DNA from 4 places in the Bifidobacterium pseudocatenulatum DSM 20438 genome. Region 3 is predicted to be linked to each of the others. Evidence: riboswitches for the same ligand, from Rfam matches in the RefSeq annotation. Region 3 holds a riboswitch; each other region holds the start of a gene.

Region 1 (3,102 bases), 250 kb from region 3:
GGCCGGGGCGGAAGCCGTTGCGGTCGAGCAGCGCGCCGACCTGGGTGCCGTCAGTGAAGATGATGTGCGCCGGACCGTCCCACGGTTCGATCAGCGTATTGTTGTATTCGTAGAACGCCCTGACATCGGGGTCAAGCTGGTCGTTCTTCTCCCATGCCGGCGGCAGCATCATGGAGATGGCATGTGGCATGGAACGTCCGGACAGGTGCAGCAGTTCGAGGCATTCGTCGAACGTGCCGGAATCGGAGTAGCCCGGGGTAGCGATCGGCAGCAGCGGCTTGAATTCGCCGAGCAGTTCGGAGCTTAGGCGGCCTTCACGTGCGGACAGCCAGTTGCGGTTGCCCTGGATGGTGTTGATCTCGCCGTTATGGGCCAGCTGGCGGAACGGCTGGGCCAGCGGCCAGCTCGGGAACGTGTTGGTGGAGAAGCGGGAGTGCACGATGGCGATCTTCGCCTTCATGCGCTCGTCGGAAAGATCCAGGAAGAAGGGCTTGAGCTGCATGGTGGTGAGCATGCCCTTGTAGGTGATGGTGCGTGCGGACAGGGACGCGAAGTAGATGCCCACCTCGTGTTCGACGCGCTTGCGGATGCGGAAGGTCTTGCGGTCCAGTTCGATGCCTGCGAGCTGGCCTTCGGGGTCGGCCACGACCAGCGTCTTGAACGCGGGCATGCTGGCGAGCGCCTGCAGTCCGAGTCCGTCCGGGTTGGTGGGTACGACGCGCCATGCGAGTACTTCGAGGCCTTCTTCGCGCACGATTTTGGCGATGGCTTGTTCTTGTTGTCCGGAGGTGGCGATGTCGCGGTCGAGGAATGCGATGCCGGCGGCGTAGTGGCCTTCTTCGGGCAGTTCGACGCCTGCGGTGGCGCGCATGAATTCGTCGGGCATGCTCATGAGGATGCCTGCGCCGTCGCCGGTGTTTTCTTCGGCGCCTACGGCTCCGCGGTGGTTGAGGTTGACGAGCACTTCGATGGCGTCGTCGACGATTTTGCGTTCGGGGCGCTTGTTGAGGGTGGTGACCATACCCACGCCGCAGGCGTCGTGCTCGGCGCCGGGATCGTACATACCTTGGGAATCATGGATCGTGAGATCTAACGGGGCGTGGAAAGTCACCGAAACCACCTTCAATGTTTTTGGGCAAGAAAAGTCTTGCGGTTCTTTAATGCGTGGTTTAGAATACCGCGCCCCTGTATCAAATACGTTTCGCGTGTCCATATAACGAATACTCGGAAAAGTCAAGACTGTTTTTCTTGGGAAAATGTGGAGGATATGTGTTGGGTTGTGGTGGTTGCCGGTATCGATGCGTGTCGTTATGCTGGTGGTTGTCCGAAGAGTACAGGGGAGCCGATGTGGCTGAGATGGGCGTTTGCCCGGACCCTTATGACCTGAACAGGGTAGTGCCTGCGTAGGGATGTTACGAACGGTGCGCGTGCGCGTCTTCTCTGTGCTGACGGCTGGTGTTTGGCCGTGTGTTTCGTGGAAAGAGAAGGGATTTGGCGTGTCTGATGCGTCGCAGGTGCCTGAGCAGCTTGGTTCGGGTTCGAAGAAGTTGACTCCGAAGAATGTGCTGCTGGGTTTGCAGCATGTGTTGGTGTCCAATGTGTGGCTTGATCCGGTGTTTGTGGCTGGTGCCATTGGCTTGCCGTTGGCGTTGTCGTCAAATATGGTGAATGCCATTTTCATTGTGTCTGGTTTGGTCACATTGATTCAGGCCACGAGGTTGGTGCGTTTGCCGATTGTGCAGGGTCCGTCCGCCGCGTTCGATGCGTTGATGATCGCTGCGGGCACTGCTGGTTCGTTGGCTGCCGCTGGTACGTCGATTTTTGTCAGTTCGCTGATTTTCTTGGTGCTGTGTCTGACCCGTGTGATTGAGAAGATGCGTTTTCTGTTCGCGCCGATGGTGTCGGGCGTGATTATTTTTCTGGTTGGCGTTTCGCTGTCGAGTTTCACGTTGAGCGAGTTTCTTGGTGGCGCTCCCGGCGATGATGGTTTTGCCGATCCGAAGACGTTGGCCGTGTCTATCGTGACTTGCGTGCTGGTGGTGGCGCTTTCCCAGTTCGGCAAGGGTATGGTCAGGGCGCTTTCCTATCTGATTGCTCTGGTTGCCGGCACTGCGCTTTCGATGGTATTTGGCATGGCTGATTTTTCCGGTGTCGCGTCGAAGCCTTGGTTTGGTCTTCCTCAGATTATGCCGTATGGCGGTTTTGACTTTGATGCGGCGGTGTTTGTGCCGTTCTTCATCGCATATATGGTTGCGATTATGGAGGCGCTTGGCGTGTATCAGGCGGCCAGTGAGATCCAGGGCGTCAAGCTTGAGGATCGTCAGGTTCGTTATGGTTTGGCCGGCGAGGCTGCCGGTTCCGCGATTTCTTCGATGATCGGCGGTTTCACCACTACCGCGTATCCGCAGAATGTCGCGTTGCTTAAGGTCACGGATGAGGGCAAGACCCGTACCCGTGTGCCGGTGATCATCGCCGGCGTGGTATTTGTGGTTCTTGGTTTCATTCCGAAGGCCGGAGCGGTATTGTCGTTGATTCCTTCCCCTGTGATCGGCGGCATTTTCCTGCCGGCCGCGGCAAGCCTGATCAGCACGGGCTTCAATACGCTGCGCAAGGTGGAGTCGAACGACCGTTCCCAGGCGGTCATTGGATTGTCCCTGCTGTTGGGCATCGCGCTGCCGAGCGCGTTGAGCGGCTTGGAGGGCGGCGCTCACGTGTTCTTCTCCAATTCGATTCTGGTTGGGGCGTTCTGTGTGGTGATTCTCAAGGCACTGCTGATCGACCTGCCGAATCTGATCAATCGTCGTAAAGGAAACAGCGAAGCTGAAGTTCCGTCGCAGATCTGATTTGCTTTCGAATATCAGTATCGTTTATAGAAAGGAATACCGCATATGACATCAATGTCGTTGGGTGCCGACGCGCAGGAAGTCAAGGCAAACGTGCTTGAGTTCATCGAAAAGTATGGTTGCGAGGTCGCTCCGGATGAGGCGTTCGACGCGCTCGCACATAAGATTTTCGCTTTCCAGTTTGCCCATAACATGCAGTATCGCGCGTATTGCATGTCTCGTAGGGTGACTCCGCAGATGTTGTCGGATTGGATGGATA
Region 2 (3,102 bases), 290 kb from region 3:
TCACTCGCATCGCAGATCGCATTGATCTGCGCCTCGTCGAGCGTATGCCCGGAACCATCGTTGCCACCAACGGAAGCTTCCGGCTTGGTGGTGGACACGTGCAACGGGCCGGCCCCGATGTAGTCGATGCAGCCGGCAGGCAGCTCGTTGATCAGCTTCACCAGGCTTTCCGTTTCGGCAGACAAGCCCACAATGGCATCTTCCCCAAGCAACGCGCGGGCTTCCTGCGGTTCCAAGTCGGTTTGCCCAATATGCACGCCGTCAACTTTGATGCCCTTGTGACGTGCCTGCCAAACTACATCCACGCGATCGTCGATCACAAACGCCACGGAATCGGATTTGCCGTTGTTCTCGATAACCTGCGCGATATCGCGTGCCATGCTGGTGATGTCTTTCGCGTCGGTGTTCTTGGCTCGCAGCTGGATGAACGTTGCACCCCCGCGCAACGCATCCTCAATCACACCGGTAATAGTACGGCTCTTGCAATCCTGCGGGCCGACCACAAAGTAGGCGCTCATATCGAATGTATCGCGCATCGATGCATATGAATAATTGTTCATATAATCAACCCTTCTCGGTAAGTGATTCAGAAAACCTACAATGTGAACCGGCAATCGTCCATATTTTCCATATACGCAATTGCCGAACCCCGCATGATATGCCGAATACCATGCAGGGTTCGGCAAAGCCTAGTCGATGATGATTTCGGAAGCGGCGACTTCCTCGGCGGTGACGTTCCAAAGCGCGTCAAGCAGCGCCACTTGGAAAGATCCGGGACCGGACGATTTCGCTTCGGCGATTTCGGAAGCCCTGTTATACAGCAATGATGCCGAAATCGCGGCGACAAGCGGTTCGGCCACGGCCAGATACGTTGCGGTAACGCCGCCGAGCGAACAGCCGGCGCCGGTGATCTTCGTCATCATCGCGCTGCCGCCGGGCAAACGGAACACGCGCTCGCCGTCAGTCACCAGATCGACTGCTCCGGAAACGGCCACCGCGCCGGCTCCAACAGGGGAGTATTTCGCAAGATGACGAGCCACTCGTTTGGCCGCGTCAACGGCGGAATCGACTTCGTCGACGGCTTCCACGCCTGCCGGGCGAGTGCCGGGAACGGTGGAATCATGCTGTGCCAAACCCCACATCGCATCGAGCGCGATGATTTCGCTCGCATTGCCGCGCACAATGGTCGGCGGGTATGTGCGGAACGATTCGAGAATGGCGGTACGGGTTTTGCCGATGCCCGCGGCGACCGGATCAAGTACCCACGTCTTGCCGTTCTTGTGCAGTTTGTAGGCGATTTCCGGTAGCGCGTCCTTGAAGAACGGCAGGAGTGTGCCCACATTGATGTAGTTCGATCCGGCGATTTCCGCGGTGTCGATCACGTCGTCAGGCAGGAAGCTCATGGCTGCGGTGCCGCCGGCGGCCAGCTGCGCGTTGGCCACAAGATTCATCGTTACGAAATTGGTGAACGACTGTGCCAAAGGTGTGGTTTCGCGTACGTCGTTTACTGCCTGCGCAATCTGTTCACGCAATGCAGCTGCATATGAGTCATCGCCCATTGTCTGCTCCCTACGTTGGTCCTAACCAACAGGTTCAAAGGGTCAGGCATTTGCCTATCTCAGCTTCCGCTTTCGCCGGAAGCCCCCCTGCATGTACATAACATATCTAACCTATACAAAGGTGCTGACAGTGGCACGTTTTGCATAAACGAACAATCGACACGTTCCAGTTGGATGCCGGTCCACTTGTTATCTGCGCGTTGCGCCGTCGGGCCAGTCGATTCCAGGATCGGGCGAATGCAATACGTTCTCGTAAATGTCGTTGCGCACGTAAATTTCGCAGGCGCCTTCCGACCATGTGCTTTTCCAAGGTGTCTTGGTTTCGGCGATTTTGATTTTCGTGTAATGGTTTCTGTCGTAACCAAGGTCGGAGAAGAAAAATGGCTGATACAGAGTGTCGTAGAATTCGGGTTCGCCCCACGATTTCCATGTTTCGATGTCTTTCTTTCCCGCATAGGGGTCAACGCACCATTCCCACGACGAATAGCTTCGTCCCTTGTATGCATTGGCAAGAAGCGTATGGTCGAAGTAAGGGGCTGAATCGATAAGGGTGCTGCCGTACCAAGAAGTGTAGTCGATGCAGTCGGTGCCGCCGCAATATCCGCCTTTGTCGATGATTTTGTTGATTTCTGGATTGGAAGCGGTGTCGTTCTTGCTGACGCGTGTCCAGCCTGCCATCCAACGGTATTGCTCCAAATGGTTGGTTTTGATAAAAGACGCTACCGCCCGGGAAGACGAATAGTCGTACCGAATATCGCAAATACTGGCGCTTGCCGTCCAATACACGCTGACAAGCATGAAGATAAGACCGAGGATTTTGAAGAAACGGAGATACCGTTCCGTTTTCTTCGGTCCAAGAAGAGTCATAACACGGTTGTTGAGATTACGGATCCACTGAGGCCAATCGTTGGAATTGATTTTTTCGATATCGCAATCGATGGCGAGAATGGCGATGAAGAATCCCAAGATGATTCCCGCATGATGCATGGAAAGATGCGCGGTGAACGCAACGCTTATACCCAAGTATGTGGTGAGCAGCAATGATGCGGTTTTCCGGCGTAGGCAAATCTGAATAAGAAAACACCACATCAGGCATGACATTACGCACGGCATAAACAGCTCGCTTGGCGTGAGAGCGATGAACTGCATATTGCCATCCGACAGGGTTGAAGTGAACAACGTCTCGGAAGGCATTACCAGCCAGGTGTTGAATACGGAAACCCATGCGGGTGATGTTGTTGCAGTGCCATGTATGTCAAAGTCACCGTGGTATGTGCCGGGTGCGGGGAGTACGTTGAGGAGCAGTATAATGGCGAATACCAGTAGCAGAACAAGTCCCGCGAAACGCTGCTTGTTTTTTATAAGCGAGCGTTCGCCGCAGAGAAATTGAATCGTCCAATTCAAGGCAAGCATGCCGGCGATTGCCAATCCGTAAGAGCTCGTGGCGCATAGCAGCATCATGCTGAGTATGACTGGCCATGGCTTGGTGTTGCGGTTGTTCCAATTGATGGCTATGAGCAGCATTGCGGCGATCATAAGCGCA
Region 3 (3,102 bases):
ATTGCATAATCTGTCGCAATGAAACGCAAATATTTGCGATTGTTTTCTGCAAACGATTCGCCCCATGCCAACGCAACGCATCGGCATGGGGCGAATCATAAGAAAATAACCGTCTGAAGACGGTGTAGCCACATTACTTGAGCGGCGGCATCGGCTTCCAATCCGGATCATGCAGCAGCTTGCGCGAATCCCACCAACCCTTGACAATCTGCACCAAGCCGGTCTTGGCATGCTCACGGTCCACCATCACCAAGCGAATGACCTCCTTGGCGGCGGTCAGCAACGTGCCAAAGCCGAACATCAGCGGACGGTAATCGCCGAACGACATGAAATAGCGTGCCATGTAGCCACGGTTGCGCATGATGTGGTAGCGGTTCATGTCGGAAGTGGAGTTGAGCTGACGCACGCCGGCGATATCCCAGTTACCGATCTCGCGCGTACGTCGCAGGATCACGTCGGGCACCACGATCGGATTGGTGACCTTGCTGGCGCGATAGCCGTACATCGTATCGTCCCAGTAGATGAAGAAGCGGGGATCCGGCAAACCGATCTGTTCCACGATATTGCGGCGGAACAGGCCGCCTTCAAAGCATAAGGTGTCCATCACACGATAGCCGGGACGCCCGAACGCGGCCGGAGCGATCGGATTGGGAATGCCAAGAGGCACGATGAAATCGTACTGCCAGTAGAACGGGCCTCCGTCGTAGTCGTATCGGCTTCCCTGGATCACATCATGGCTGCCGGTCCACTTGGCGAGCCTTTCGATGGCCTCAGGCATCACGGCCACGTCGTCGTCCATCACCCAGAACCACTCCGCACCCAGCTCGTATGCCTTCTTCACACCTGCGGAGAAGCCGCCTGCGCCGCCGAGGTTGTCGGATTGCGGCGCGTACACCACACGGCTTTCGTTGCCCGACTGGTCGGCGATGGTATTGCCCCACTGCGCGGTGACCGCTTCACGGAAATCGTCGACCATGCCTTGGGTCGCCTCGCTGTGCTCGTTGTCCACGACGATGATACGCCATGGCGCCACAGTGAGTTTTTCGATGGATTCGAACAGGGTGGCGAGCAGCTGCTGACGCCTGTACGTCACCACGACGATAGCCAGCTTTTCGATGGTGTTCTTCGCAACTTGCTTTTCAGTCATACGTTCCATTCTTGCACTCGCCCTCAACCGAACATCGCCTGTGTTCGCATCATGCGGCACGATTCCATTCGACGGACGGGCTCTTGCACATTTCGTGCGGCTTTGCCATAATGTACGGCGTAATGCAGGGGAACCCGTGTTCGTCGGGTTGAGATGGGCCAAGTGAGGCCTGAACCCTTTGAACCTGATGGTTAACACCAGCGTAGGGAGGCATGTCTAGTGACTGCTGTGACATCAACAACCGATTTCGATTATGAGTTCGACGCCGCCAAAGGCATCCAACGCGACAATCTTCCGCCGTTCGCGCAGCGCATGCGCAAGGCCGCCGACCTGGTTTGGGAGGAAGGCTACCAGCAGCCGTTCATCCGCGAGCTTGGCGAAGGCACACTGCAACGCGAGCGTTTCGCCTTCTATCTGCTGCAGGATTTTCGTTATGTGAACGATTACGCCAGAGTGCACGCTTTGGGATTAGCCAAGGCCACCGACCCTGAAATCATGGCGTTCATGCTCAAGGTGCAGAACGGCGCCCTGCAGGTCGAGACCGAAGTACACCGCTCCTACTTGGCCAGCTATGGCATCACCGAAGAGCAGATGAACAATGTGCGCCAGTCGGCCTTCGCGCGTGCCTACACGTCGAATATCCTTTCCATCGCCTATGGCAAGGATATTCTCGACATTCTTGTGGCCGTGCTGCCGTGCGCCTGGGTGTATGCGGATTATGGTTATCGTCTTGCCGCCGAGTTCGCGGACACGCTCGACAACAATCCGTACAAGAGCTGGGTCGACATGTATAAGACCGACGAGTTCTGGCAGGATTCCGTGTGGCTGCTCGATCATATCGAGAAACTGGTGGCCGACGCGAGCGAGGAGCGCAAGCGCGAGCTGATCGACATTTTCGTGACCGGCGTGGAGAACGAATACATGTTCTGGGCCAGCGCGTACGACATGCAGTACACATGGAAGCCCGAATGGAATCAGGCGCGCTGATAGCACTCCTTCATGGGGTTTCCTGACTTCCGATTGTTTATTTTCATTGCAGCAAGGCGGGTGTCTTCTGATTGGTTTTCAGAAAGCACCCGCCCTGTTATGTTTGGTCGCGTCAGTTTCCCGCTTTATTCGCGTACGAGGCGGATATGTTCCACGTCGTCGCGATGGGAGCGGCGGTAGAGCACGAAACGGTTGCCGATGACCTGCACGAGTTCCGCGTTCAGTTCTTCAGCCAATCCCTCGCCTGCTTCCTTGGCGGTCAGACCGGATCCGTCGAGCACGGAGCACTTGATGAGCTCACGCTTTTCGATGGTTTCGTCCGCCTGCTTGATGGCGTTTTCGCTCAGATCGTTCTTGCCGACCTGGATGAGCGGATTGAGCTTGGTGGCCAGGCCTCGCAGCTGCTTGACCTGCTTCTTGGTTAATGCCATAACTTGTTCCATTCCTATCTATGATGCTTGCTCAAGAGTAGCGTGAGGACGGTAAAATCCGCCGACTGCCTTCAGTTTAGTCCAGCGATCAGAACCAACGCAGCCACATATGCCACAACCACACCGCCCGCGGCAATGTCTCGTTTGGCGATGCTCATCACGCGCCAATGTGTGCGTGCGATACCCTCTTCATAGCATCGCGCGTCGAGTGCGAGACTGAGATTGTCGGCATGGCGTATCGCCCCTGCGAACACCGGAATGATGATGGAAACCATCGCCTTGATACGCTGCACGAACGTTCCCGTTTCGATGCTGCCACCTCGAGCCGCCTGTGCGTCCGCAATGGCTTTCGCCTCGCTTCCCAGAGTGGGCAGGAACCGCAGTGCGAGGCTCATCACCAGTGCGATCTCCTGCGCGTGCACGCCTATTTTTGCGAAGGGTTTGAGCAAGGCTTCGAACGCGTCGGTGATGGCCGTAGGCGTGGTGGTGGCGAGGAACACCACTCCGACGATAATGACCGCAACGAATCTGCAGGCG
Region 4 (3,102 bases), 220 kb from region 3:
CGCCGTCAACGGCACGAAACGCAGCAGCACACCGGCGTGAATCGTCATGTAATCCACGCCTTGCTCGCACTGTTCGATCACTGTGTCGCGGAACAGTTCCCAGCTGAGCTTGGACGCATCATCCTCCACCTTTTCGAGCGCCTGATACATTGGCACGGTGCCGATCGGCACGGGGGAGTTGCGCAGAATCCATTCACGAGTGGTGTGAATGTCGTTGCCGGTAGACAGATCCATCACAGTGTCGGCACCCCACTTGGTGGCCCACGTGAGCTTCTCCACCTCCTCGTCAATAGACGAAGTGACCGCCGAATTGCCCATATTGGCGTTGAGCTTGGTGAGGAACTTCGAGCCGATGATCATGGGTTCAGCTTCGGGATGGTTGATATTGCAAGGCATGACCGCACGCCCTGCGGCCAGTTCGCTGCGTACCAATTCCACGCTGCAATGCTCGCGCTCCGCCACATAGCGCATTTCCGGCGTGATGATGTTGTGGCGCGCGTACCACATTTGCGTCACCGGATGATCCTTGGCCTTCATCGGCTTATGCTGGCGACCACGCCATTCCTTGGAAGCCTTGCCACGTTTGATGGCGCGTTTGCCGTCATCTTCCAAATTGCGGCGACGTCCTTCATATTCTTCGACGTCTCCACGGTCAAGAATCCAGTCCAAACGTAGGGGAGCGAGACCCTCCTTCGGATCGCATTTCGGACCTTCGGTGTTGTAATCCTTGAATGGTGCGTTCGGTCCGACGCCAGGAGTGTCAGACAGTTTGATTTCAGTGTACGGCACTTGCAGATCGTAGGAACCGAATTCGTTTTCGAAATGCACCGGCGTGGTTTTGCGAATATGTGCTTTGTCTCGCTGCTTGGAATCGCGTGCGGCAATGTCGACGCGCTGTTGCTTGGCAAGCTTGGAGGCGGCCTTGGCTTCCTTCGCATTGGTGAACTTCTTTTCGCCGGATGCGCCGTCGGCTGTGTTGTCAGTGTTGATTTCCGCTGTTTTCTGGGCTTTCACGCGCGGCGCGTACCCGTGCTTCGTGTCGCCACGTACGGCTTTCCAGCGCGCTACCATATTGCGGGTTGCAGCTTCCGGATCATCGGCTCCTGCAATCGCGGACACCACGAACCAGCCTGCCGCCTTTGAATGCGCCAGCATCTCCATATCATCTGCGGTCACGCCACCGCCTACCACTACCGGAAAACCACTGGCTGAACAAATGGTGTTGATCTGCTCTTCGTCAAGCGTGCGACCGGAACCGTCATTGCCGCCTACGGACGCTTCCGGCTTGGTGACGGAAACATGCAGTGGTGCCGCACCGATATAGTCGATGCAGCCGTCGGGCAATTCGTTGATGAGTTTGACCAGGCTTTCCGTTTCGGCGGACAAGCCCACGATGGCATCTTCGCCAAGCAGTGCACGGGCTTCGCGCGGTTCCATATCGGTCTGTCCGATGTGCACGCCGTCAACCTTGATGCCTTTGCTGCGGGCCTGCCAGACCACGTCCACACGGTCGTCGATCACGAATGCCACGGAATCCGACTTATTGTTGTCTTCGATGATTTGCGCGATATCACGCGCCATGTCGGTGAGATCCTTCGCGTCAGCGTCTTTGACGCGCAGTTGGATGAAGCTTGCGCCCCCGCGCAATGCGTCATCGATGACGTCGGTGATCGGTCGGCCTTTGCAATCCTGTGGTCCTACCACAAAATAGGCGCTCAGGTCGAAGCTGTCTCGCATCGACGCATATGGATAATTGCTCATGATTCCCCCTTGATTATGCTGTTTTGGGTTGGGAAAACTTGATTTCGCAGGCAATGGGTATGCTGACGCGCCCGTATGCTCGGTTATACGGGATAGAAAATGGAATTACGATTGATGATTGCGCGATGCAGACTGTTTGGTCGACGCATCTGCTGCGCAGACTTTTACGGATGCCAATTGACGCTGGCAATGCGTGTGCGCTACGACACTCATTCTTCGCTCCCTACGTTGGTGCTAACCAACAGGTTCAAAGGGTCAGGCATTCGCCTATCTCAGCTCCGTTGGGGAGCCCCCCTGCTTTACGTGTTGGCTATGAATCTACGCCCTGCACTGGACGTAACTTTCATCGAAGCCCACAGGAGAGTTAGGCCAGCCGTCACTTTCGCATGTATCGCCTCCATCCGCGTCACGCCTCCGCCGCGCAACTCACAGCAAACTCTCCTTGCAGGCTAATCTATACTTCAGTTCAATGCATTGCGTGTGAAAGAGGTCGACTACATGTTGGAAACGGAACGGCTGACATTGAGGGCTTGGGCGGAAACAGATGCGGAAAGCTTGTACTCCTATGCGAAAGATCCGGATATCGGGCCTATCGCGGGCTGGCCCGCACACCGATCGAAAGAAGAAAGTCTCAATACGATTCGTCATGTGCTCAATGGCAAGGAATGCTACGCGATTTGCGAGCGCGGCAGCAATAACCCCATTGGTTCGATTGAGTTAAAGCTTAATGGTCATACGGATATGACGGATCGTGATGATGAGTGTGAGTTGGGTTACTGGCTGGGCAAGCCTTTCTGGGGGAGGGGTTATATGCCGGAGGCAGCCAAGGAGGTTATCCGTCATGGTTTTGTTGATCTTGGTATGAGTGCGATTTGGTGCGGCTATTATGACGGCAATCTGAAGTCGAAGCGGGTGCAGGAGAAGGTTGGTTTTGTCTATCATCACACGTGTGATGAGGTACCGGTGCCTCTTATGCACGAGGTGCGTGTCGGGCACGTGAATGTTCTTACCAAATCACGCTGGCAAAATTTAGCTGCCTGCTGATTGTGCTAGAAGCTAACCTAGAATGCTTTGGAAGGGTCTTGGTGGGCTTCGAACGGATGCTGGTCAAGACCCTTTAGAGCTTCATGATGTTTTCCTCGATGCGACGGATGACGTCAATGAAAGCTTCATCGTTGTGCCCGGTTGGATCTGGCAGATTCCAATTATCGTCGAAAGCCTTGCCGATATAGGGACATCCCACGTCGCAGCCCATGGAGATCGCGGTGTCAGGTTTTGGAATATCCGAAATCAGCTTGGAGTATTGCGTTTTCTCCATGTCGATGCCGTAAAGCTCTTTCA

Evidence for each region. Region 3 has a riboswitch for thiamine pyrophosphate ahead of tenA (thiaminase II). Riboswitches for the same ligand answer to the same signal wherever they lie in the genome.
Region 1: linked by a shared signal. The riboswitch ahead of BBPC_RS04325 (solute carrier family 23 protein) and the one ahead of tenA (thiaminase II) in region 3 are both predicted to bind thiamine pyrophosphate.
Region 2: linked by a shared signal. The riboswitch ahead of BBPC_RS06655 (hydroxyethylthiazole kinase) and the one ahead of tenA (thiaminase II) in region 3 are both predicted to bind thiamine pyrophosphate.
Region 4: linked by a shared signal. The riboswitch ahead of thiC (phosphomethylpyrimidine synthase ThiC) and the one ahead of tenA (thiaminase II) in region 3 are both predicted to bind thiamine pyrophosphate.

Annotation. Positions count from the first base shown of each region.
Region 1 covers NZ_AP012330.1:1,046,481-1,049,582, reverse strand. The annotation lists gene gltB (glutamate synthase large subunit) at 1-1,111, opposite strand, end outside; TPP riboswitch at 1,326-1,428, shown strand; gene BBPC_RS04325 (solute carrier family 23 protein) at 1,410-2,843, shown strand; gene BBPC_RS04320 (LuxE/PaaK family acyltransferase) at 2,898-3,102, shown strand, end outside.
Region 2 covers NZ_AP012330.1:1,584,364-1,587,465, reverse strand. The annotation lists partial or broken gene BBPC_RS06660 (thiamine phosphate synthase) at 1-560, opposite strand, end outside; gene BBPC_RS06655 (hydroxyethylthiazole kinase) at 690-1,559, opposite strand; TPP riboswitch at 1,550-1,658, opposite strand; gene BBPC_RS06650 (hypothetical protein) at 1,749-3,102, opposite strand, start outside.
Region 3 covers NZ_AP012330.1:1,296,614-1,299,715, forward strand. The annotation lists gene BBPC_RS05450 (glycosyltransferase family 2 protein) at 134-1,147, opposite strand; TPP riboswitch at 1,264-1,374, shown strand; gene tenA (thiaminase II) at 1,460-2,134, shown strand; gene BBPC_RS05460 (YhbY family RNA-binding protein) at 2,260-2,565, opposite strand; gene BBPC_RS05465 (energy-coupling factor transporter ATPase) at 2,637-3,102, opposite strand, start outside.
Region 4 covers NZ_AP012330.1:1,074,893-1,077,994, forward strand. The annotation lists gene thiC (phosphomethylpyrimidine synthase ThiC) at 1-1,764, opposite strand, end outside; TPP riboswitch at 1,965-2,067, opposite strand; gene BBPC_RS04425 (GNAT family N-acetyltransferase) at 2,260-2,805, shown strand; gene BBPC_RS04430 (low molecular weight phosphatase family protein) at 2,879-3,102, opposite strand, start outside.